DNA from 4 places in the Planococcus sp. SSTMD024 genome. Region 4 is predicted to be linked to each of the others. Evidence: riboswitches for the same ligand, from Rfam matches in the RefSeq annotation. Region 4 holds a riboswitch; each other region holds the start of a gene.

Region 1 (5,657 bases), on a different contig from region 4:
CCTGTGCTTTTTGGTCATAAGCTTCTTTATCAGCCCATGCATTGCGCGGGTTCAATACTTCAGTCGGAACGCCTGGGATTTCTTTCGGCATATTCAAGCCGAAGACGGATTCATGTTCCATTTCCACGCCGTTCAAGTCGCCGCGGATCGCTGCGCGAACCATCGTGCGTGTGTAGGACAATTTCATCCGGCTTCCAACTCCGTAGATGCCGCCAGTCCATCCTGTGTTCACGAGGTAAACATCTGCACCGTGCTCATCGATTTTGTCGCCGAGCATTTCCGCATAGACGGTCGCGTGAAGCGGGAGGAATGGTGAGCCGAAGCACGTCGAGAATGTCGCTTCTGGTGATGTGATGCCGCGTTCTGTGCCGGCAAGTTTCGATGTATAGCCGCTTAGGAAGTGGTACATTGCTTGTTCTTTGGTCAATTTGCTGATTGGAGGCAATACGCCGAACGCGTCCGCCGTCAAGAAGACGATCGTCTTCGGGTGACCTGCGACAGAAGGGACGACGATGTTATCGATGGCATCGATCGGGTATGCTGCACGCGTGTTTTCTGTCAGCGATCCGTTGTCGTAATCCGGGATGCGCGTATCTTCGTCAACGACTACGTTTTCAAGGACCGAGCCGAAACGGATAGCGTCAAAGATTTGCGGCTCGTTTTCACGCGACAAGTTGATCGTTTTTGCGTAGCAGCCGCCTTCGATGTTAAAGACGCCGTTATCGGACCAGCCGTGCTCATCGTCGCCGATTAATTTGCGGTCTTGGTCAGCCGACAAAGTCGTTTTCCCTGTACCGGAAAGTCCGAAGAACAAGGCGACATCGTCATTTTTTCCGACATTCGCCGAGCAGTGCATCGGCAGGATGCCTTTTTCAGGAAGGATGTAGTTCATGATCGAGAAGATGGATTTCTTCATTTCGCCTGCGTATTCCGTACCGCCGATCAAAATGATTTTCTTTTCCATCGAAACGATGATGAAGGTTTCGGAATCCGTTCCGTCCACTGCAGGGTCTGCGTGGAAAGTCGGGGCGTAAACGACAGTGAATTCAGCTTCATGCGCCTTCAGTTCTTCCGCAGTCGGGCGGATGAACAATTGATGGGCGAACAGGTTATGCCACGCATATTCGTTAATCGTCTGAATCGCAAGGCGGGACTCGGGATCCGCGCCGGCAAAGCCTTTGAAGACGTACAAAGCGTCTTTTTCTTTCAAATGATTGAGGACTTTAGCATATAGGTTTTCGAAGATTTCAGAGGAAATCGGGCGATTGACGCTGCCCCAGTCAATTTTGTCTTTCGAAATCGCCTCTTCTACCATATACTTGTCTTTAGGCGAACGGCCAGTGTATTTGCCTGTTTCCGCTTTGACTGCGCCTTCACGCGTCAATACTGCCTCCCCGCGGGATGTTGCTGCCTCTACCAATTGGGGGACGGATAGTTGGATATTGACATTGGAGCCGTTCAAAAGCTCTTTCAAATCATTTGCTAGATTCACTGAAGTCATATATATGTACCTTCCTTTTCGTTTATTCCCAAATGAATGGGGAAGATGTATATTCGAACATTAGTATAACACATTAACGCGATTAGTCTATACTAATAACTAGAAATCTATCAATGTTCATGATTTGTGAATTTTTAATAGTAGAAAAAGCTGCATGCTTAAACGTCTGGCAACCGTTTCCGGTAAAAACGTTGACAGCTGGGGCCGCATTCCGTATGATGGGAAATTGAACGGATACTCTTATTCCGAGCTGGTGGAGGGTGCAGGCCCGATGAAACCCGGCAACCTGCTGCAATTGCAGCGATGGTGCCCAACCTGAAGCAAGGCGAATGCCTTGGACGATAAGAGTGAAAGGTGCTTATGATGATTATTCCTTTCCTCATGTATTAAGATGAGTGAAGGGATTTTTTTATGGAATGCCCTTAATCCTCGTGTGCAGGCTGAAAAAGCTGGAAGTTCAATTCCATAGGTGGAAACGGACTTGACATGGGAAAATGAGTACCGTATCAATTTCGAGAGCAATCTCGCAGGATATAAGGAGGAACTTTTTTTGACAAACCGTCGATTATTCACATCAGAATCAGTAACAGAAGGGCATCCGGATAAAATTTGCGACCAAATTTCAGACGCAATCCTGGATGCGATCCTAACAGAAGACCCGAATGCGCGTGTCGCATGCGAGACGACTGTAACGACAGGGCTCGTCCTTGTCGCAGGTGAAATCACGACATCCACATATGTAGACATTCCGAAAGTCGTCCGCCAGACCGTCAAAGAGATCGGCTATACACGTGCGAAATACGGATTCGATTCCGAGACGAGCGCAGTGTTGACAGCGATTGATGAGCAGTCGGCGGATATCGCTGCCGGCGTCAACGTGGCACTTGAAGCGCGTGAAGGCCAGATGACCGACAAAGAGTTGGATGAGATCGGAGCAGGCGACCAAGGCTTGATGTTCGGGTATGCGTCAAACGAAACAGAGGAATTGATGCCATTGCCGATCAGCCTGGCGCACAAACTCGCACGCCGCTTGGCAGAAGTGCGCAAAGAAGAAATCTTGCCGTATTTGCGCCCTGATGGCAAAACGCAAGTAACGATTGAATATGATGAGAACAATAAACCAGTGCGTGTCGATACGATCGTCATTTCGACGCAGCACCATCCTGAAGTATCGTTGGAGCAAATCCAACGCAACTTGAAAGAATACGTCATCAACGAAGTCGTGCCGGCCGAACTGCTTGACGCCGAAACGAAATACTTCATCAACCCGACAGGACGCTTTGTCATCGGCGGGCCTCAAGGTGATGCAGGGCTTACAGGCCGCAAAATCATCGTTGATACGTACGGTGGTTATGCACGACATGGCGGTGGCGCATTCTCCGGTAAAGATGCGACAAAAGTCGACCGTTCCGGCGCGTATGCAGCCCGTTATGTGGCGAAGAATATCGTCGCGTCTGGCCTTGCCGATAAATGTGAAGTGCAGCTAGCCTATGCAATCGGCGTGGCACATCCGGTATCGATTGCGGTCGATACGTTCGGCACAGGGAAAGTCAGCGAAGACAAATTGATCGAACTCGTGCGCGCAAACTTTGATTTGCGCCCGGCCGGCATCATCAAGATGCTCGACCTGCGCCGCCCGATCTACAAACAGACAGCGGCTTATGGCCATTTCGGACGCACGGATGTCGACCTTCCGTGGGAACGCACAGACAAAGCGGATGCTTTGAAACAACAAGCAAACGCATAATAAAAAGCAGGCGGATTTTTCCCGCCTGCTTTTTCTATTGGAGTGATTTATAATAGGCGGCTTTTTCCGCATACTCCCGGACAATGCGTTCCATGTCCTTTTTGTCCGCTTCGTTCAGTTCACGTACCACTTTTGCCGGGCGTCCGAACGCCAGTGTGCCTGGCGGGATTTTCTTTCCTTGCGGGACGAGACTTCCGGCGCCGATGAATGCCCCTTCGCCAATTTCAGCGCCGTCCAGAATGATCGAGCCCATGCCGACCAGAGCGCCTTTTTTGATTTTGCAGCTGTGAAGGGTCACTTGATGGCCGATCGTGACATTGTCTTCTAGAATCAGCGGGTTGTCCGGGCTTTGGTGGAGCATCGACAGATCTTGGATATTGGTGTTTTTTCCGATAATGGTCGGTGCCACGTCGCCGCGGATGACTGTGTTAAACCAGACAGAGGAGTTTTCGCCGATCGTCACGTCGCCGGTGATGGTCGCGTAATCAGCAATGAATGCCGATTTGTCAATATTTGGTGATTTGTCTTTATATGGATAGATCATGGCAAAGCTCCTTTATCCTTGATAAGATGTAATTAGTTCTAATCGTATCAAAACAACGGAAAAGGTCAATCGATCAAGCTGCATAGGGGAGGCGCGGATTATGTGGAAATGGCAAGCGGAAGGCGATGCAAAAGGCGTTATCGTGTTGATCCATAGTGCATACGAAGAGCATAAGCGTTACGCATGGCAAATCGAAAAATGGCGCAGGAGCGGGTTTCATGTCTACATGGGCGACCTGCCGGGGCATGGGACGCAAGCTGCAGATGATTCGGTGCACCGTGAACAATTTTTCGAGTATGATAAAACGGCTGCTGAACTGCTGCGTTTGGCAGCGGGAAATGATTTGCCGATCGTGCTCGCCGGACACGGCCTCGGAGCAGCGGTTGCCATCCATGCCCTTGCTGAAAGCCGCCATCCCATAGCAGCGCTTATTCTCACATCGCCATGGTTTGAATTGCAAAAAGTGCCGAGCAAGCCAACACTTGCCTTGTCGGGCATCAGCAAGCTTACCGGAAAAGGAAAGATCGACCATGGCATCGAATTGCGCCATTTGACGAGACGCAAGTTCCAGGACGATTCAGCGGAGACCGATCAAACGATCCAAGCGTTCAGTTCACCGGCTTGGTGGAAGGAATTGCAAGGCTATTTGGAGCAGGCAGCACAAACACGGCTTCCCGATCTGCCGGTCATGCTCCACGTAGGCCAGCGCGATTTGATTACGCAAACCGCTGCTGCGCGCACTTGGCTGTCTAAGCAAGCCATGGCTGAATTCCAATTCAAGGAATGGCCGTTTTGCTACCACGACTTGCTGCAGGAACCGGAACGGGAAGAGATCTTCCAGGCAGCGCTGCGCTTTGCTGAAGCGGCAGCGGAATCCGAAAAAATGCGCCGCAGCCAATAAAACATCATTACACTAGCACCTGTACTAAAGAATAGAAAGGAAAGATCAACATGTCACTTCGTTTCAGCATATTAGACCAATCCCCGATCTCACAAGGCCAGACAGCCCGCGAAGCGCTTGCCGATACGGTCCAGCTGGCGACTCACGCAGAAGCTTGGGGCTATACGCGCTTTTGGGTGTCGGAGCATCACGATGCGAAAACTTTGGCGGGCTCTTCACCGGAAATCTTGATCAGCCATATCGGCGCAAAAACTTCATCGATTCGCCTGGGTTCTGGCGGCGTCATGTTGCCGCATTATTCGGCGTTTAAAGTGGCAGAGAACTTCAATTTACTGGAGAACCTATACCCAGGGCGCATCGATGCCGGTGTCGGCCGCGCGCCAGGCGGCATGCCGAGAGCATCGTTCGCTTTATCGAATGGCCGCTTGCGGGATGCGGGGCGCTTTCCTGAACAATTGGATGAGCTGCGCATGTATTTGGAAAACAGCATCCCCGAGTCGCATGATTATTACGGAATGAACGCAACTCCGGTGCCGCCGAAAGCGCCGCCGATCTGGATGCTCGGCTCTGGCGAGGGGTCCTCCCAATTAGCCGCCCAAAAAGGCTTGCCGTATATGTTCGCCCATTTCATCAACGGCGAAGGCGGGCAGGAGTTTGCAGCCAACTACAGAAAAAATTTCATTCCCCATAACGGCAATAGACCGTATACCGGCTTTGCGATTTTTGCCGTATGCCAGGAAACTCAGGAGCAGGCTGAAGATGTCGCGTCTTCACTTGACCTGTCGCTTGCGATGGGTGCGCAGGGCATGCCGTCTGACGGGACGCCGCCTCCGGAACAGGCCGTTGCTTACGAGTATTCGAAGTTCGAAAAGCTGCTCGTCGCAGAAAACCGCCGGCGCATGGTCGTCGGCGACCCTGTGCAAGTGGTGGATCAATTGGAAGTGCTCGGCGCGGAATATGGCGC
Region 2 (5,657 bases), on a different contig from region 4:
AAGACAGCATCGCCTTCACCAGCTTCGTACATTTGAACGAGCAATGCCGGCTCATAGTCTGTTTCAAACTGGATATTTTTCTCGTTTTCAACGATGTCGCTAACTTCAGCAGTCGTTTTTTCAACTTCTTCATCCAGCTTGATCAATCCTTCTGCTTCAAGAATTGACAGCATACGACCGTGCTCCGCTACTGAGTTGCTCATCAGGATCGTACCATCTTGTGGAATCTCATCAAGTGAAGCAATGTCTTTGGAGTAAATGCCCATTGGCTCGATGTGGATCGCACCAGCGTTGGCGAAGTCATATCCATGATCAGCAATCTGTGCTTCCAAATAAGGAATGTGTTGATAGTAATTGGCGTCCAAATCACCTGATTCCAGATCTTGGTTCGGAAGAATATAGTCTTGGTATGTTTCGATTTCAAGCTCAATTCCTTGTTCTGCAAGGATTGGTTTTGCCTGCTCCAGGATTTCACCGTGTGGCACGTTCGAAGCACCGACTGTCAAAGTGCTTGTTTCGCCTTCTGAACCGCCACCGTTGCTGCTTTCTTCAGCGCCACATGCTGATAATGCCAGCACTGCCGCAAATGAACCGAATACTAATTTTTTCATTACAAAATTCCCCTTTTCTTCTATTAAATGTAGTTTTATATAATGACAGGCAATGACGCCCATTTTTAATCAGTCAAACTGGCAAAGACGAACTAACGTTTATCGGATCTGCTGGTTAAGAAATCACCGACAAATTGGACGGCGAAGACGATGACTAAAATTAAGATCGTCGAGACGAGAGTTACGTCTTCACGACTTCTTTGGAATCCATCCAAGAACGCAAGCGTCCCGAGCCCTCCAGCGCCGATGATGCCCGCCATAGCTGTATATCCAACCAAGGCGATAGCGGTTACGGTGATTCCGGAGATCAAAGCGGGTTTGGATTCAGGAAGCAGTACCTTGCGGATGATTGTCCACGTTGTCGCTCCCATCGAGCGCGCAGCTTCAATGACGCCTTTGTCGATTTCTTTCAAGGCAATCAGCACCATGCGAGCATAGAACGGAGCAGCCCCGATGATCAATGCCGGGAGCGCAGCGTTCGGCCCGCGGATGCTGCCGATCAAGAATTTTGTGAACGGGATAAGCAAAATGATCAAGATGATGAAAGGGATCGAGCGGAATATATTGACGAAGGCACCGGTCAGCCAGTTGACCACTTTATTTGCCCATAATTGGTTGGGTGCAGTCAAAAACAGGACCACGCCCAGCACTAGTCCGATGATAAACGTGAACAAAGTAGACACAGCCGTCATGTAAATCGTTTCGAGTGTCGCTTCCCACATAGCGGTCCAATCAACGTTCGGGAACAAAGTCTCAAGCATTGCCCATCACCTCCGTTTGTACATCATGTGCACCGAGGAAGGCAAGTGCCTTTGCGATTTCATCTGCTGTCCCCTTCAGTTGAAGGATCAATGTGCCATAAGCTCCGCGCTGCGTGTGGGAGATATTGCCGTGGACGATATTGACTTCCACTTGGTATTCCCGGATTAACCGTGTCAGGATCGGTTGCTCCGCCTGGTCCCCGACGAAGATCAATTTGACCAATTGCCCTTCCGGATACTGCTCGCGCAAGTGGCGCACGGTCTCTGCGGAATCTTCCGTCTCGGTCACCTGGGCGACAAAACGCTTCGTAATGTCTTCTTTCGGATGCTGGAAAACATGCAGCACTTCGCCAAGTTCAACGACGCGTCCGCCTTCCATGACTGCCACCCGGTGGCAGATCTTCCGGATGACGTGCATTTCGTGTGTGATCAAGACGATCGTCAAGCCAAGGCGCTTGTTGATGTCGACCAATAAATCCAAAATCGCATCGGTCGTCTGCGGATCGAGTGCCGAAGTTGCCTCGTCACATAACAAGACTTCCGGATCATTGGCCAGGGCACGGGCGATGCCGACGCGCTGTTTTTGCCCGCCGGAAAGCTGGGCTGGATAGGCACTTTCGCGACCTTCTAGGCCCACCAGTTCGATCAGTTCTGCAGAACGTTTGCGCCGTTCCTCTTTCCCCACTCCTGCAATTTCGAGCGGGAACTCAATGTTCTCGCGGACGGTCCGCGACCACAGTAAATTGAAATGCTGGAAGATCATGCTGACCTTTTGGCGGGCTTTGCGGAGTTTCGGCCCCGAAATCGCCGTGATGTTCTGTCCGTTGATCTCCACGGAACCTTCGCTCGGTTTTTCCAAGCCGTTCAGCAGGCGAATCAAGGTACTTTTCCCTGCCCCGCTATAGCCGATGATGCCAAAAATCTCGCCAGCCGGCACCGTTAAGTCGACGTGGTCGACAGCCGTCAAGCGCGCTTTGCCAGTATCGAATATTTTTGTCAATCCTTTTAACTCAATCATGATTGGGCACTCTCCTAAATCTTTTGCTAATAAAAAAAGCCTTCCTGCTCAGATAAGCAGAAAGGCGCATGTGTAAACACAATAAACCGTTCTCTCATCTTTCAAAGTCTGCACTTTGAGTGACTTGGCACCATTTCATCTTCATGACGGTTGCCGGGCTTCATCGGGCACTTCCCTCCACCTCTCTTTATAAGAGTTACGCTATTAAGTTAATTTCAGAAATTAAATTTATCATGCTTGGCTCTATTCGTCAACCGATTTCAACTTCTCATATAAATACGGCACCGATTGGAAGGCATAGACCTTATCCGTCACTTTGCCGTCCTGTGAAATCAATAGGCAAGGCACGCTTTCCACTTCATAGAGTTCTGCCACTTCCTGTACATAATTCAAATTGGCTTTGCCCATCGGAAGGTCTGGCAAAAGTTCTGCCACCACGCCGAGCATCTTGCTGGCCACTTGGCACGTGCCGCACATCGGCGTATACAAATAATATGCTGAAACAGGCTGCATGTTTTTTTCCTTCAGCCATTCTTTATGTGTCCATTCGTTCATGTTAGTCATTCCCTGCAACTGGATTTAAGACCCGTACATCTGCTGCGATCAGCACGTCAAGGAGCTTCCGCAGCGGTGTCGTCGCCACTTCTTTATAGCTTCGGTCGATATGGAAATGGCGGGCTTCCGGAAACTCGCGTTTGATGAGCTTGCGCAATTTGTCGCCGGAAGAATCCGCATCGACCAGGATGATGATGTCCTGCCCTTCAAAAGGCAGCAGCATTTCCTCGAGTCTTGTAGCACTTACTGTACCATTTGTGCAGAGAATCGTCACGGGTTCTGCAATCAACGGCGCTATCCGGGTTTTGTCGCTGATTCCTTCCACCACTATCACTTTCTCCATACGTATCCCCCCAGAAACAAGATATGAAAAAAAGCGCCAAAAAGAGGCGCTTTCAGAACTTACTCGTTTGTCATTTCTTTGTATTCGTCAGCTGACATCAATGCATTGACCTCATCTTCGGAAGGGGCTTCCACAACGACCATCCATGCTTTCTCATAAGGTGATTCGTTGACGAATTCCGGGCTGTCTTCAAGCTCGGAATTGACTTCGACGATTTTCCCGCTGATCGGCGCATACAATTCCGACACTGTTTTGACGGATTCGACGCTGCCGAACGGCTCGTCTTTTTTAAGCTCGTCGCCGACTTGCGGAAGCTCGACAAATACGATGTCTCCAAGTTCATCTTGCGCGAAATGAGTGATGCCGATACGTGCTTTGCCGTCTTCGACTTTGACCCATTCGTGTTCTTTTGAATAGCGAAGCTCTTGCGGTGTGCTCATCCAAACCCCTCCAAATATGTAATTGACTCAATTTCAGTTTGCCACAACCAAAGATGAAAAACAAGATGACAAACTTGTCAGCTCCATGTATTTGCGTATGCTTCTTCCTTGAAGCCGAGTGTCGCTTGCGATCCGTCCCAAGCGAGAGGGCGTTTGATGAGCATGCCGTCCGATGCAAGCAATTCGTATTGCTCATCTTCGGACATTTCCGGCAACTTTTCCTTCAATTCGAGCTCGCGGTATTTCTTGCCGCTCGTATTGAAAAACTTCTTCAGCTCGATGCCGCTCGTTTCGTGGATTTCTTTCAGTTGCGCTGCGGATGGCGGGGTTTGCGAGATATCGATATAGTCGAACTCCGCACCGTTCGCCTCGAGCCATTTCTTGCCTTTTTGGCAAGTCGAGCATTTTGGGTAAGCATAATACTGGATCATCAAATCTCCTCCTGTCTTGTAAATCAAGCATATCAAAATGCCCCGGAGCAGTCGACTCGTGAGAGGTTGGTATTTATCCCAATAAAGAACGGAAAGAAGTCGTATTTTCCGAAGCTTATCGCTCGCTTTCCGTGGGCTCGCGTCCAAGCCTCCTCAGTCGCTTTGCGCCTTGCGGGGTCTCGGTCGTCTCGCTGATCCACTGGAGTCGAGCGAACGCTTCTTCAAATACTTAGAGAGATCATTGATTGTTGAATGTAGAAAAAGGTGGCCTTACTCACAATTAATAGCGAACCATAAAATTATTCAACACTATAGAAAAACAGGAAGGGGAAACCCTTCCTGTTTTGTGCAATCTATTAGACGACGTATTTTTCTACATTGATCAATTTTTCGGATGCTTCGCGTTTTTTCGCGATCAAGTTATACGGCGTTGAACGCGTCAACTTGCGGAGTGCGGACAGCATCATGCGCTGGTTGTCGCCATCGATTGCTGCGATCAAGGTTTCTTTCGCATCTTTTTCGATTTCTTCCAAAGCTTCCTGGCAGAAGATCTGCGTGTAGAGAAGTTTCTGCTTCGCTTTTTCTTCGCCGCTTGCCGCGATGGCTTTTTCTGTGCGCAAGACGACTGATTCCATCGCGAAGACATTGCTGACGATATCCGCGATGTTCACGAGCACTTCCTGCTCCGCTTCGAGTTTCTTGCCGTAAGTCTGTGCGGCAAGTCCGGCAGCGAGGATGGCGATTTTCTTGGCGTTCTTCACCAATACTTTTTCCTGCGCCAAGGCTTCCGTTCCAACTTCTTCCGGCATCATCATCAACAGTTCTTCCTGCAAAGCTTGCGCATGTTGCAATAGCGGCAATTCGCCTTTCATCGCTTTTCGGAGCAGCGTGCCCGGTACGAGCAGGCGGTTGATTTCGTTTGTTCCTTCGAAGATCCGGTTGATGCGGGAATCACGGTAGATGCGCTCGATTTCATATTCCTGCATAAAGCCGTAGCCGCCGTGAAGCTGGACCCCTTCATCGACAATATAATCCAAAGTTTCCGTTCCGAAGAATTTATTCAATGAACATTCAATGGCAAATTCCGCGATGGAATCCGCAACCAGTTTGCCGTCCGCCTGCTGCTCATCCGTGAATCCGCTCATGCGGTCTTCAAACAATCCTACTGTGCGGTACACTGAACTTTCAACGGCATACAATTTGGATGCCATTGTCGCCAATTTCTCTTTTGTTAAGTTGAAAGAAGAGATCGGCGTCTTGAATTGCTGGCGCTGGTTCGTGTAAGGAATCGTCAATTCCATAGCGCGTTTGGATGCGCCGATTGTGCCGACGCCGAGTTTGTAGCGCCCGATGTTCAGGATGTTGAAGGCGATGATGTGTCCGCGCCCTGCTTCGCCGAGAAGGTTTTCCACAGGCACTTCCGCATCTTCCAAGATCAATGTACGCGTAGAAGACGATTTGATGCCCATTTTCTTTTCTTCCGGCCCGACCGATACGC
Region 3 (5,657 bases), on a different contig from region 4:
CGTCGTGCCCATCGGTTCAATCGTCCCCGAAATCATCACCGGCAATTCCACGCCGGTTTCTTCGAAGGCGTCGCGTATTGCGATCGTCGCCGCTTTGACGTTGAGCATATCCTGGCTCGTCTCAAGGAGCAATAGATCCGCGCCGCCTTCAATCAAGGCTTTCGCCTGGACCTGGAAGTCAGCTTTCAATTCATCGAATGTGATGCCGCCGGTTACCGACAAAGTTTTCGTCGTCGGCCCGAGAGCACCCGCCACAAAGCGCGGCCATTCCGGGGTCGAATATTTCGCCTGGCTCTTTTTGGCGATTTCGACTGCTTTTTGATTGATTTCCGCGGCGCGATGGCCGAGCCCGTATTCATCGAGGACGACTGGCGTGCCGCCGAAAGTGTTCGTGCAGATGATGTCAGCGCCCGCTTCGAGATAGGCGTCGTGCACTCCTTCGAGCACATCGGGTCGGACAATATTCAAGTATTCGTTGCAGCCGTCGTACTCCTCGCCGCCGAAATCCTCCGCAGACAAGTCCGCGTTTTGGATCATCGTCCCCATCGCGCCGTCAATGATGAGGATGCGTTTTTCGAGCTGCTGTTCAATTAGATGTTTAGGCATAGGCACGATCGCTCGCTTTCTTTAAATCTAGTTGTCGGATGTGGCGGATCAATTCCACCGTCATGTCGTAGCGCACAAATGGCGTGATCAAATAAATGCCGTTGAACAATTCCGCTGCCGTGTCGATCAGCTCTTTGGCAATTTGGATGCCTTCAGCCGTCGCTTTTTCCTTGTCTTCGCCGCAAGCCCGCATGCGGTCAAGTGCCTCTTCGGACAATTTGATGCCCGGCACTTCGTTGTGCAGGAAGTCGGCGCTGCGGATGCTCGTCAGCGGCATGACCCCAAGGAAAATCGGCGTGTCCAGATGCTTCGTTGCTTCGTGGATTTCGATGATTTTCTCTTTTGTATAGACCGGCTGTGAAATGAAGTAATCCGCCCCGGCTTCGATTTTCTTCTCGAGCCGTTGAACCGCCCGTTCCACGACGCGGACGTTCGGGTTGAACGCGGCAGCGACCGAGAAGTTCGCTTTTTTCCGCAGCGGTTTTCCGGAAAATGAAATGCCTTCATTGAGCTTTTTGATGAGCTGGATCAATTCCATGCTCGAGACATCATAGACGCTGGTGGCGCCCGGGAAATCACCGACTTTGGTCGGGTCGCCCGTGACGGCGAGTATGTCGTGGATGCCAAGTGCGTCAAGCCCCATAATATGTGATTGCAGGCCAATCAAATTGCGGTCGCGGCACGTAATATGCGCAAGAGGTCTGACATCCTGCTTATGCTTGATGATCGAACCCATCGCCATATTGCTGATACGCGGCGAGGCGAGTGAATTATCGGCCATCGTGATGGCGTCGATGCCTTCTGCGTCCAATGCTTTTGAACCTTCGAGGAATTTCTCGATATCCAAATGGCGCGGCGTATCCAGTTCGACGATGATCGTCCGCTCGGTTTTTGCTTTTTCGTGCAGCGGCTTGTCTTTTAACGCCTCCGCCTCGCGGATGACGATCGGCTTTTTCTCTTCGACTTTCTTTTCGGTGATCGGCTGCAAATGGCCGATGCGTTTTTTCACCGCTTCGATATGCTTCGGCGTCGTGCCGCAACAACCGCCAATGAGGCGCACGCCTTCTTCGCGCAGCAATAGTGCCGCACGGCCGAAATAATCGGCTTCCGATTCGTAGACGATGCGCCCGTCTTCGATATCCAATAGCGAAGCGTTCGGGTACGCCGACAAAAAGGCTTTTTCCGACAGTTCAACGCCTTCGAATGCCTGGATCGTGTGGTGCGGGCCAAGGCGGCAGTTGACGCCGACAATTTCCGCGCCGAGCGCATCGAGCCGTTTCAGCCCTTCGTTCAAGCTCATGCCGTTTTGCAGGATGCCGGGTTCGTGCATCGACAATTGGGCGATAAGCGGGGCGTCCGTCAGTTTCTTCAAATGCGTGACAGTCGCCGCCAGTTCCTCGAAATCGTAATACGTCTCGAGCAACAAGCCGTCCGGGTCGCCGGACAATAGATGCCGGGCTTGCTGGTCGACCATGGCGACGATCTCATCCAAAGTCGCATCACTTTTGCGGATGCCGCGGATGCCGCCGATTGTGCCGACAACAAACTGCCCGCCATCTTTTGCCGCTTTATTGGCGATGGCGATCGCTGCTTTATTGATCGCTTCGGTCTGTTCTTCGAGCCCGTAGCGCGCCAGTTTATGGGCATTCGCCCCGTAGGTGTTTGTTTGGATGATGTCCGCTCCGGCCGCGATATAGTCGCGGTGGATCTTTTCGATCACTTCCGGGCGCTGGATGTTCAATTCCTCGTTGCAGTATTCGATGCCGTAGGAGTACAACAATGTCCCCATGGCACCGTCCGCCGTCAGCATCCGTTTGTTCAGTTCATCTAATAACATGATTCGTCCTCCTCCGTCTGATTTTGCCGTGCAGCTGCGGACGCATCGATATGAAACAAAAAAAGCCTTCCATGAAAAAGAAGGCTTTACGATATCGGACTCGTTCCTTTTCATCTGCCAGGCGTGTGCCTGCTGGAATTAGCACCTGACCGCAAGCGGCTGGTTGCTGAAGCGTCATCGGGCCAGTCCCTCGACTTCTCTAGATAAGAATTCACTATGCAGTTTTCAGTATTCCCACATGATACCCCCTGCGGTGATTCGGGTCAAGCTGATTTATCAAAAAACAACGAACTTTCTGTTACATTCCTGATCTCTCACCAGGCATCCGGGACGCGCGGATTGAATTTGGCGGCTTCGACGGTGAATTTATACCAAGTGAAGGCTTGGCCGTCGATCATCCAGGTGATGTCGATGCGCCGCGGGATTTCGATGCCTTCGATGTTCTGCCATTCGTGCACTTCCGCAATGCACGGCAAGCGCTTGGCATCTTCCCCGATGTCCTTATAGCGCATCGCACGCGCCCGTTTCATGCGCCCTTTTTCGTCGAACTCGAAGGTCACATTGGCGGTCGATCCGTTATAGGTCATTTCCGCTTCCACGGAGTGATCCGTGCTGTTCAAGAAGCGCACGTACGGGCTGAACACGAGCCCCGGCAGCCACGCCATTTCCATTAAAAAGCGCTGCAAGGTGGATTCATCGAGCTTGCCATCCGGCATCGACCGGTTGATCGGCACCAGCCCCGCGAAACGGATGCGCATACCGGCGCGGCCGTCCCGGAAACTGTCGGACCCCGTCACGAACAGCCCATCCACTTTCATGCGTGCTTTCCAATAAAACGAGGGCGGTTCGACAAAGCTGTATTGCTCAGCGGTCGATTCGCTCCATTCTTCCTGTTCAGGCTTCATTTTCATCCAGCCCACTTGCTTAACATAAACGCCCATCACTTGTTCGCGCCCGATCGCGCCGCTTGCTTCCAGCCATTTGGCGATCGGTTTCGGGAGATTGTCCGTCCTCGCCTTCTCCACTTCCCCGGCATGGCGGACTTCCGGCCACGTCGGTTTGACGAGCCGCGTCATGTCTTTGTATTTTCGGTAAGCTCCGTATGCCCCAAGCGTCGTCAATGCTAAAACCGGCCATATGCGTTTCATGCCTCAGACCCCTTTCCGATTATGCTGCGCTGTTACGTTCAAGCTATCTCCTTGTGTATCTCTTTCGACACGGCAGCTGTTTTCCCTGCCTAGCTCGGCCAATAGAAAACGCCTCCGGAAGAGGGCCATTCCGGAGGCGTTTAAAATTCATCAGTTTAGATTTTCAAGAGCCGGTTCAAGATGTTCTTTCAATGCCGGCCCCATCGTTTGCGAATAAAGCGTCGTCAAATGATGTTCATCGCGGTAGACAAGGACATTGCCAACGACAGGTGGGCACGTATCATCCGTGCAGAAATACTCGGACAAATCGGCGAACGTCACATTGTCCGGAATGCCTTCTGTATTTTCCCACGGCACGACATCAGACAATGCTTTTTCCCTCGGCATGGAACAGTTCGCCTGGCTTAAGTTTTCCAAACACTTTGTCGGATCGACTTTCATGCGCGGATTGTCGCGTACGGCAAAAACAGCAGAGACCCCTTCAAAACGCTGCCATTTGTCGATATATCCGATAGGTACAGTATCCCCTTTTCCGACTGTTGCGGTCGTAAAGATCGTGTCCGGCGGATCTTCCAGCAAATGCTGTTCCAAATTATCGTTCCACTCCATACACGATTCGGTCAGCAATTCGCCGAAATCATCCGCGGTAAAACGGCACGCATCTTTAATATAGACATCGATGCGCATATTCAATTCTTCCGCGATTTCCTCGAGTGCCGGGAACCAATGCCCTGAATGCGAACCGCCGACCAGCGCCACCACATGATCTGGGTTTTCCGTCACGCCGAACGAACACTCTTTAATATCGGTGCTTTTGCCGCCCTTGGTCGTGCAATCATCCTCGCCGTAAAAAGTTGGCAAGTCTTCTTTCGCCGTCAGGAAATCGGGCTGTACATCAGCGCCTTTTGTCGGCTGGATGCCCTGTGAAACGGCGCGTGCGCCTGGATTATCTTCTGTTGTAAAACTGCCGCCTGTGCTTGCCTGTACCAAAACGCTCCATGACAAGCCAACGACTAGCGCCGGCATCATCATCGCTACCAGCACTTTCGACAACCGCCTTTTCGACTGTTTGACCGGCAATTTGCGCACCGGCGCCTCAACGAGACGGATCGTAATGACCGACAACGCAAAAGTCAGCGCCAAGATGCCCAAACCGCCAAATGCGGTAACCGTTTCCGTATTGAAATACGCATAATAGAACACCAGCAACGGCCAATGCCATAAATAAAAGCCGTAGGAAATGCTGCCGAAATATTGGAACGGCTTCGAGCCGAGCAATTTCTGCACGCCGAATGCCTGGCCGTTTTCAGCAGCGATGATGACCAGGATCACCCCGCCGGTCGGCAGCAATGCCGCAAATCCCGGGAACACGGTCGACACCGGCAGCACCATTCCAGTGAACGCGATGATCGCAAGCCCGGCCCAGCCCATGACGAGATGCGCACGGTCCGAAAACCTCAGATACGGCAGCAAGAGCGCAAGCATCCCGCCGAGGCTGAATTCCCAGACGCGCGCGAATGTATCAAAATACGCCCATGGCTGATTGACCGCGGTAATGTACACCGAATAGCTGAGTGAAGCGACGAAAATGACCGACAACACCGCAAGCAAAGTTTTGCGCACCGGCGTCTTCAATAGTTTCGTCGCCAGCAAATAAACAAGCGTGATGAGGACCGGCCATGTCACATAAAACTGGCCTTGAATCGACAGCGCCCAGAAATGCTGGAACGGGCTGGCTTCGTTATTTTGCCCTAAATAATCAACAGCGCTTTTGGCCAACTGCCAATTTTGGAAATAGAACATCGACGCGAACAATTCCGCAATCGTCTGGCGCCACACACTGAGCGGCAATAGAACAATCGACAGAATCGCAGAGACGACCATTACCGTAAACGCCAGTGGAAACAGCCTCTTCGCGAGCCCCAACAGATTTTCCAAATAATTGATGCGGCCATCGCGCACCATCCGTGACAAGAGAGATGTCGTGATCAAATACCCCGAGACGATGAAGAAGACATCGACCCCGCCGGATACCGATCCGACCCAAATATGATAGACTGCCACCA
Region 4 (5,657 bases):
GGAAGGGGAGTTCTACGATGAATACACGGCCAGCTTTGAAGAATTGGAAGCCTTGGAGGTGATTTCGACCTATCTGGAATTCCCGATCGAAGAAGGCCAGGAAATCGGTGATGCGACGGTTGTCGAAACAGGCGCCACTTTAGAGACGCCATACCAAAATTTCGATAACGTATTCATGCTCGAAACGATTGAAGAAGAAGATGGTTCAGTCTATCGTAATTATTTCGTCGAAGGCTATGGTGAAATAAAACGTGAATTCCGTGGAAGTGTCGATGATCCCGATGAGATGGCGATCACATCCACACTCGCATCCATCAAACTTGCTGAAACCAGGAAGTGAACAAATGAATTTGCTGGAAAGCCCGCTCAAGCAGCGGGCTTTTTCGGCTGTATAGGGGCTGTTTAATTATTTTTTAAAAAATTGAGGATTAGTGTGGACCATATCGCGATTATCAGCGCGGGTTACCGGGGAAAATATTCGGTGTCAACAACGAGGCTACGGAAATAAGGTATGGGACTTCACTCTTTCTCTATCAGCCTAAAGTCTGAAATTAATCAGAATTGCAAGAAAAGTCTTTCAATTAAGCGAGGAGGCGATATAATAAACAATTATAATCAAAAGGGAGATGAGGCAAATGACCGATTTGAAAAACGATTCGCTGAACTTGCATAAAAGGCATCAAGGGAAATTGGAGATTCGTTCAAAAGTGGCTGTGGAAAACGAAAGGGATTTGAGCCTCGCCTATTCTCCTGGCGTAGCGGCACCGTGCCGTGAAATTCATGCCGATCCAAGCAAAGTGCATGACTACACGATGAAAGGCAATACGGTCGCGGTCATTACGGACGGCACCGCTGTGCTCGGGCTCGGCAATATCGGCCCGCAAGCAGCGCTTCCGGTCATGGAAGGGAAGGCTTTATTGTTCAAGGAATTTGCCGGTGTGGATGCATTCCCGGTCTGCCTCGATACGACGGATGCTGAAGAAATCATCCGGACCGTCAAATTGCTCGAACCGGGATTTGGCGGCGTTAATTTGGAGGACATTGCCGCCCCGACTTGCTTCATCGTGGAACAGCGTTTGAAACAGGAAATGAACATTCCCGTATTCCACGACGACCAGCACGGCACTGCGATTGTCACGCTGGCCGGCCTCATCAATTCCTTGAAGCTCGTTGAAAAGGAAGTGGAAGATGTGAAAGTGGTCGTCAACGGCGCTGGTGCAGCGGGCATCGCCATTGTCAAATTGCTGGCGAAATTCGGGTTCGGCCATATTGTCATGTGCGACACGAAAGGCGCGATTTATAATGGCCGCCCGAATGGCATGAACCCGTTCAAGGCGGAAGTGGCGGAAATGAGCAATTACCAGATGGAACAAGGGCATTTGGCGGATGTCATCGCCGGTGCCGACGTCTTTGTCGGCGTGTCGGCAGAAGGCGCATTGACGGAAAGCATGGTGCGTTCGATGAATGAAGATCCGGTCATCTTTGCGATGGCGAACCCGAATCCTGAAATCTTGCCGCAAGCCGCGAAATCGGCCGGTGCCCGGGTCATCGGGACAGGGCGTTCCGATTTCGCCAACCAGGTCAATAACGTATTGGCATTCCCTGGATTGTTCCGGGGCGCACTCGATGTACAGGCGAGCGACATTAACGACGCGATGAAAATCGCGGCAGTTGAAGCAATTGCCGCCTTGATCGCCACCCATGAACTTCACGAGGATTATGTGATACCGAAGCCGTTCGACCCGCGCGTTGCACAGGCGGTCGCTGAAGCAGTCGCTAGGGCTGCCGAAGAAACGGGCGTTGCCAAAGTATCGCTCAAAGAGCCTGCCCAGCAGATTGTCTTATAATAAATAGAAGAAAGCCTGAATTCCCCTCCCCCTGGAATTCAGGCTTTCTTAGGTTTCGTGGCTGCAGGATGAAAAGGCATAAAAAAAAGACTGTCCGGCTTCGTCAGTTAGATGACGAGGGGGACAGTCTTTTTTAATGAGCACAATCAATCAGCGACGCTGAGTCCTTTGGCGATGGCAATTTTTTCGAGCGCCTGGCTGAAGTCGTTGATTAAGTCATCGGGATGCTCGAGCCCTGCAGAGAAACGCAGAAGCCCATCGGTGATGCCGCGTTTTTCACGTTCAGCGGGGGGCATGGCCGCATGGGACATGGTAGCCGGATAGGACAGGATCGATTCGACGGCGCCAAGGCTGACAGCAAATACCGGGATCTCCAAAGTATCCACAAGAATGCGGGCTGCGTCTTTATCCGCCAGGCGGAACGACAGCACACAGCCTGCATGGCTTGCCTGGCGGCTATGGATTGGGTTTCCGGGATGGAACGAAAAGCCCGGATAATAGACTTCCTCGACAAGCGGATGCCTATGCAAATATTCCGCAATGCGTGCGGTCGTCTCGCCGGATTGTTTCGTGCGGGCGCCGAGCGTTTTGATGCCTTGAATCAATGTATAAGAGTCCTGTGCGCCGAGCACAGAGCCGAATGTGTTTTGGATGAAGGCCAATTGTTCCCCGAGGCCGGCATCTTTTGTCACCGCCAGCCCAGCTGTGATATCGCTATGGCCAGACAGGAACTTCGTCGCGCTGTGAAGCACGATATCCGCGCCGAGTTCAAGCGGATTCTGGTAAAGCGGTGTCATGAACGTGTTATCGACAAACGTCATCGCGTCATTCGCCTTTGCCAGTTTGGCGGCCATTTCGATATCGGTGATTTTCATGACGGGATTGGAAGGGGTTTCGATGTAAACCACTTTCGTATTCGGCAGGAAAGCCGCGGCCACTTCGCCAAGGTCGGTCATGTCGACGAATGTGTAATCGACTTTGAATTTTTCCAGCACTTCCGTGATGAAGCGGTAAGTGCCGCCGTACACGTCTTCTGAAACGAGCACATGGTCGCCGGCTTTCAACAGCATGAATGCCGATGAAATGGCCGCCATGCCGGAAGAAAAGGCCAAGCCCCGTGCGCCGCCTTCAAGTTTGGCGATCGTTTCCTCAAGTGATTTGCGCGTCGGGTTGCCGGAGCGGCTGTAATCAAATGGGCCGAACGAATCGATGCTTTCCTGGTGGAAAGTCGATGATAAATAAATCGGCACATTGACTGCGCCTGTTAATGGATCGATGCCTGCGGAATGGATCAATTTCGTCTCGCGTCGTTCACTCATGGGAAACGACCTCCTTTTCCAGTTTGGCCAGGGCTTGCGATAAATCAGCAATCAAATCTTCTGCCTGCTCTACGCCTACCGAGAAGCGGAGCAGGCGGTTACAGACGCCGCGCGCCGTGCGTTCCGCGACCGGCATATCGGCATGGGTCTGCGTCGCAGGATAGGTGATGAAACTTTCCACACCGCCGAGGCTTTCGGCGAACGTGATGAGCGATAGGCTCTCGAGGAATTCCCCGATCCATTGTTCTTCACGCAGGCGGAACGACAGCATGCCGCCTTTTCCCGGATACAGCACGTCTGTCACGGTCTCTTGCGTTTCAAGGAAGCGGGCGAGTTCCTTGGCATTCGCTTCGTGCTGGCGCATGCGAAGCGGCAAAGTTTTCAAGCCGCGGATCAACAGCCAGGAATCGAGCGGCGACAGCACAGCGCCAGCCGAGTTGTGGGCGTTGAAAAGCTCTTCGCATAAAGTCTTGCCTTTTGCGGCGACAAGCCCGGCAAGTACATCGTTATGGCCGCCGATGTATTTGGTTGCGCTGTGCAGCACGATATCAGCGCCGATTGCGAGCGGCTGCTGCAAGAAAGGCGTCAGGAAGGTGTTGTCGACAATCAACAGCAAATTATGGCGCTTCGCCAGTTGGGCGTATATTTCCAAATCGATCTCCTGCATCAGCGGGTTGGTCGGCGTTTCGATGAAAATCGCTTTCGTATTGGCATTGATTTTCGCTTCAACCGTCTTTGGATCGATGAAGGAATCGTATACGGGACGGATATGGTATTTTTCTTCATATTGTTCCAGCAATCGGTATGTGCCCCCGTAAATATCCTCAGGAAGCAAAATTTCATCGTTCGGGCGGAACAGAGAGAGGACCAATTGGATCGCGGCCATGCCGGAGCTGCACGCAAATCCTGCATCGCCGCCTTCTAAGTTTGCGATTCCTTCTTCAAGCAGCTGGCGTGTCGGATTTTTTGTCCGCGTATAGTCGTAGCCCGTGGATTTGCCAAGGCCTTCGTGTTCATAGGCGGTAGAAAGGTAAATCGGGGGATTGACCGCCCCGGTCCGTTCGTCGCTGCGATTGCCCAGCTGCACCAGGCGCGTTTCTAAACTATGTTGTGTCATGATCCTCATCCTTTCAAAATCAAAAAGCAGGGGCGTTCTTCTATGATAAGAAGAAAGCCCCTGCTGTATATGCCATCTCCTCATCTACTAGGCTACGCCTATTGGAATTAGCACCGTGACAAACTCGTCCGGTTGCTGAGACTTCACAGGGCCAAATCCCTCCATCTCTCTAGATAAGAATCATTTTATATAGTTGTGGTTGGTTGATGTTTTCCATCATACGGCAATCGCTTAAGAAATACAAGCGGAATATTGAAAATACTCTTGCGATTCCAGAAAAGGCGCTCACTTTTATTTCGGAGGCTGAAATGGTATGCTGAGGTATACTTTTATCATGCCTGGCCGCCGCAAGGCCAGTTGCAAAGGGGTTCTGAAATTATGTACATCGTCACATCGACCGTCAGTGTACCGGTAGACAAAGTGCAAGACGTCATAGAAATATACCGAAAACGTTCACGGCGCGTGGACCAGGCGGAAGGCTTCACTTCATTCCGGTTGATCCAGAACACGAAAAAGCGCCACGAACTGACCGTCCACCTGGAATGGCAGTCCAAACAGGCATACATGAACTGGGTCAAGAGCCAGGAGTTCAAGGAAATCCATGACCTGGAGAAGAACTACCCAGACCAGGAACTCGCGGGAATCGTCCCGAAAGTCCATCAATACGAAGTGGTGGCCGAATGAACCTGGAGCAGAAACAGCAAATCGCAACCGACACGGCAGACGGCATTTACGAAGCGTACCCGAATTTATGGGAGCGTTTCGGCGATAGGGGATATGAACATACCGTCAAGGACAATCATCATCACTTGGATTATCTCGAAACGGCTTGGGAGCTGCAGAGCGAACAATCCTTTCTCGATTATGCCATCTGGCTCGAGACGGTGCTCGTAAGCCGCAACGTGGAAACTGCGCTCATCATCGATAATTTCAGGCGGCTTATCGAAATCGTGCCGCGCTATACGGAAACAACGCAAGGAGATTTCATGCGGGGCTGCCTCGATCGCGCAGTCCGGTTATTGGAGCTCCCTCCACATAAAAGGAGCTGATCAAATGAACGAGTCAACACAGCTTTCGGATCTTTTTCTCCAAGGGGAGGAAGAGGAAGCTTTGAAATACGTCCAGGATTTCCTGGAAAGCCATTCACATGAACAGCTTTACGGCGAACTCTTGACGCCGGCGATGTACCGCATCGGCGAATTATGGGAACAAAATGAGATTTCGGTGGCAGAAGAGCATTTGGCAACCGCCGTTTGCGATTTTGTCTTGTCCGCTACGGAACTACGCAATAAAGATAAGGATGGCCGCAAAAAAGCGATGATCTTTGGCCCAGAAGGCGAAGAGCATTACATCGGGCTCAAGATGGTCGCGGCC

Evidence for each region. Region 4 has a riboswitch for S-adenosylmethionine ahead of AB9R92_RS14025 (methionine biosynthesis PLP-dependent protein). Riboswitches for the same ligand answer to the same signal wherever they lie in the genome.
Region 1: linked by a shared signal. The riboswitch ahead of metK (methionine adenosyltransferase) and the one ahead of AB9R92_RS14025 (methionine biosynthesis PLP-dependent protein) in region 4 are both predicted to bind S-adenosylmethionine.
Region 2: linked by a shared signal. The riboswitch ahead of AB9R92_RS03185 (methionine ABC transporter ATP-binding protein) and the one ahead of AB9R92_RS14025 (methionine biosynthesis PLP-dependent protein) in region 4 are both predicted to bind S-adenosylmethionine.
Region 3: linked by a shared signal. The riboswitch ahead of AB9R92_RS08675 (bifunctional homocysteine S-methyltransferase/methylenetetrahydrofolate reductase) and the one ahead of AB9R92_RS14025 (methionine biosynthesis PLP-dependent protein) in region 4 are both predicted to bind S-adenosylmethionine.

The regions. Positions count from the first base shown of each region.
Region 1 is NZ_JBGGNS010000006.1:14,039-19,695, forward strand. Features, by position in the region: gene pckA (phosphoenolpyruvate carboxykinase (ATP)) at 1-1,501, opposite strand, end outside; SAM riboswitch class I at 1,739-1,849, shown strand; gene metK (methionine adenosyltransferase) at 2,052-3,248, shown strand; gene AB9R92_RS01275 (gamma carbonic anhydrase) at 3,283-3,792, opposite strand; gene AB9R92_RS01280 (alpha/beta hydrolase) at 3,893-4,693, shown strand; gene AB9R92_RS01285 (LLM class flavin-dependent oxidoreductase) at 4,744-5,657, shown strand, end outside.
Region 2 is NZ_JBGGNS010000018.1:50,383-56,039, forward strand. Features, by position in the region: gene AB9R92_RS03175 (MetQ/NlpA family ABC transporter substrate-binding protein) at 1-611, opposite strand, end outside; gene AB9R92_RS03180 (methionine ABC transporter permease) at 704-1,372, opposite strand; gene AB9R92_RS03185 (methionine ABC transporter ATP-binding protein) at 1,365-2,390, opposite strand; SAM riboswitch class I at 2,482-2,586, opposite strand; gene AB9R92_RS03190 (thioredoxin family protein) at 2,634-2,945, opposite strand; gene AB9R92_RS03195 (toprim domain-containing protein) at 2,947-3,288, opposite strand; gene gcvH (glycine cleavage system protein GcvH) at 3,348-3,728, opposite strand; gene AB9R92_RS03205 (arsenate reductase family protein) at 3,806-4,162, opposite strand; gene AB9R92_RS03210 (acyl-CoA dehydrogenase family protein) at 4,516-5,657, opposite strand, start outside.
Region 3 is NZ_JBGGNS010000021.1:338,574-344,230, forward strand. Features, by position in the region: gene metH (methionine synthase) at 1-606, opposite strand, end outside; gene AB9R92_RS08675 (bifunctional homocysteine S-methyltransferase/methylenetetrahydrofolate reductase) at 599-2,446, opposite strand; SAM riboswitch class I at 2,551-2,653, opposite strand; gene AB9R92_RS08680 (DUF6920 family protein) at 2,758-3,591, opposite strand; gene AB9R92_RS08685 (acyltransferase family protein) at 3,742-5,657, opposite strand, start outside.
Region 4 is NZ_JBGGNS010000022.1:1,083,023-1,088,679, forward strand. Features, by position in the region: gene AB9R92_RS14010 (hypothetical protein) at 1-340, shown strand, start outside; gene ystJ (NADP-dependent malic enzyme) at 636-1,847, shown strand; gene AB9R92_RS14020 (aminotransferase class I/II-fold pyridoxal phosphate-dependent enzyme) at 1,994-3,166, opposite strand; gene AB9R92_RS14025 (methionine biosynthesis PLP-dependent protein) at 3,159-4,283, opposite strand; SAM riboswitch class I at 4,361-4,463, opposite strand; gene AB9R92_RS14030 (antibiotic biosynthesis monooxygenase family protein) at 4,662-4,967, shown strand; gene AB9R92_RS14035 (hypothetical protein) at 4,964-5,332, shown strand; gene AB9R92_RS14040 (cobalamin B12-binding domain-containing protein) at 5,337-5,657, shown strand, end outside.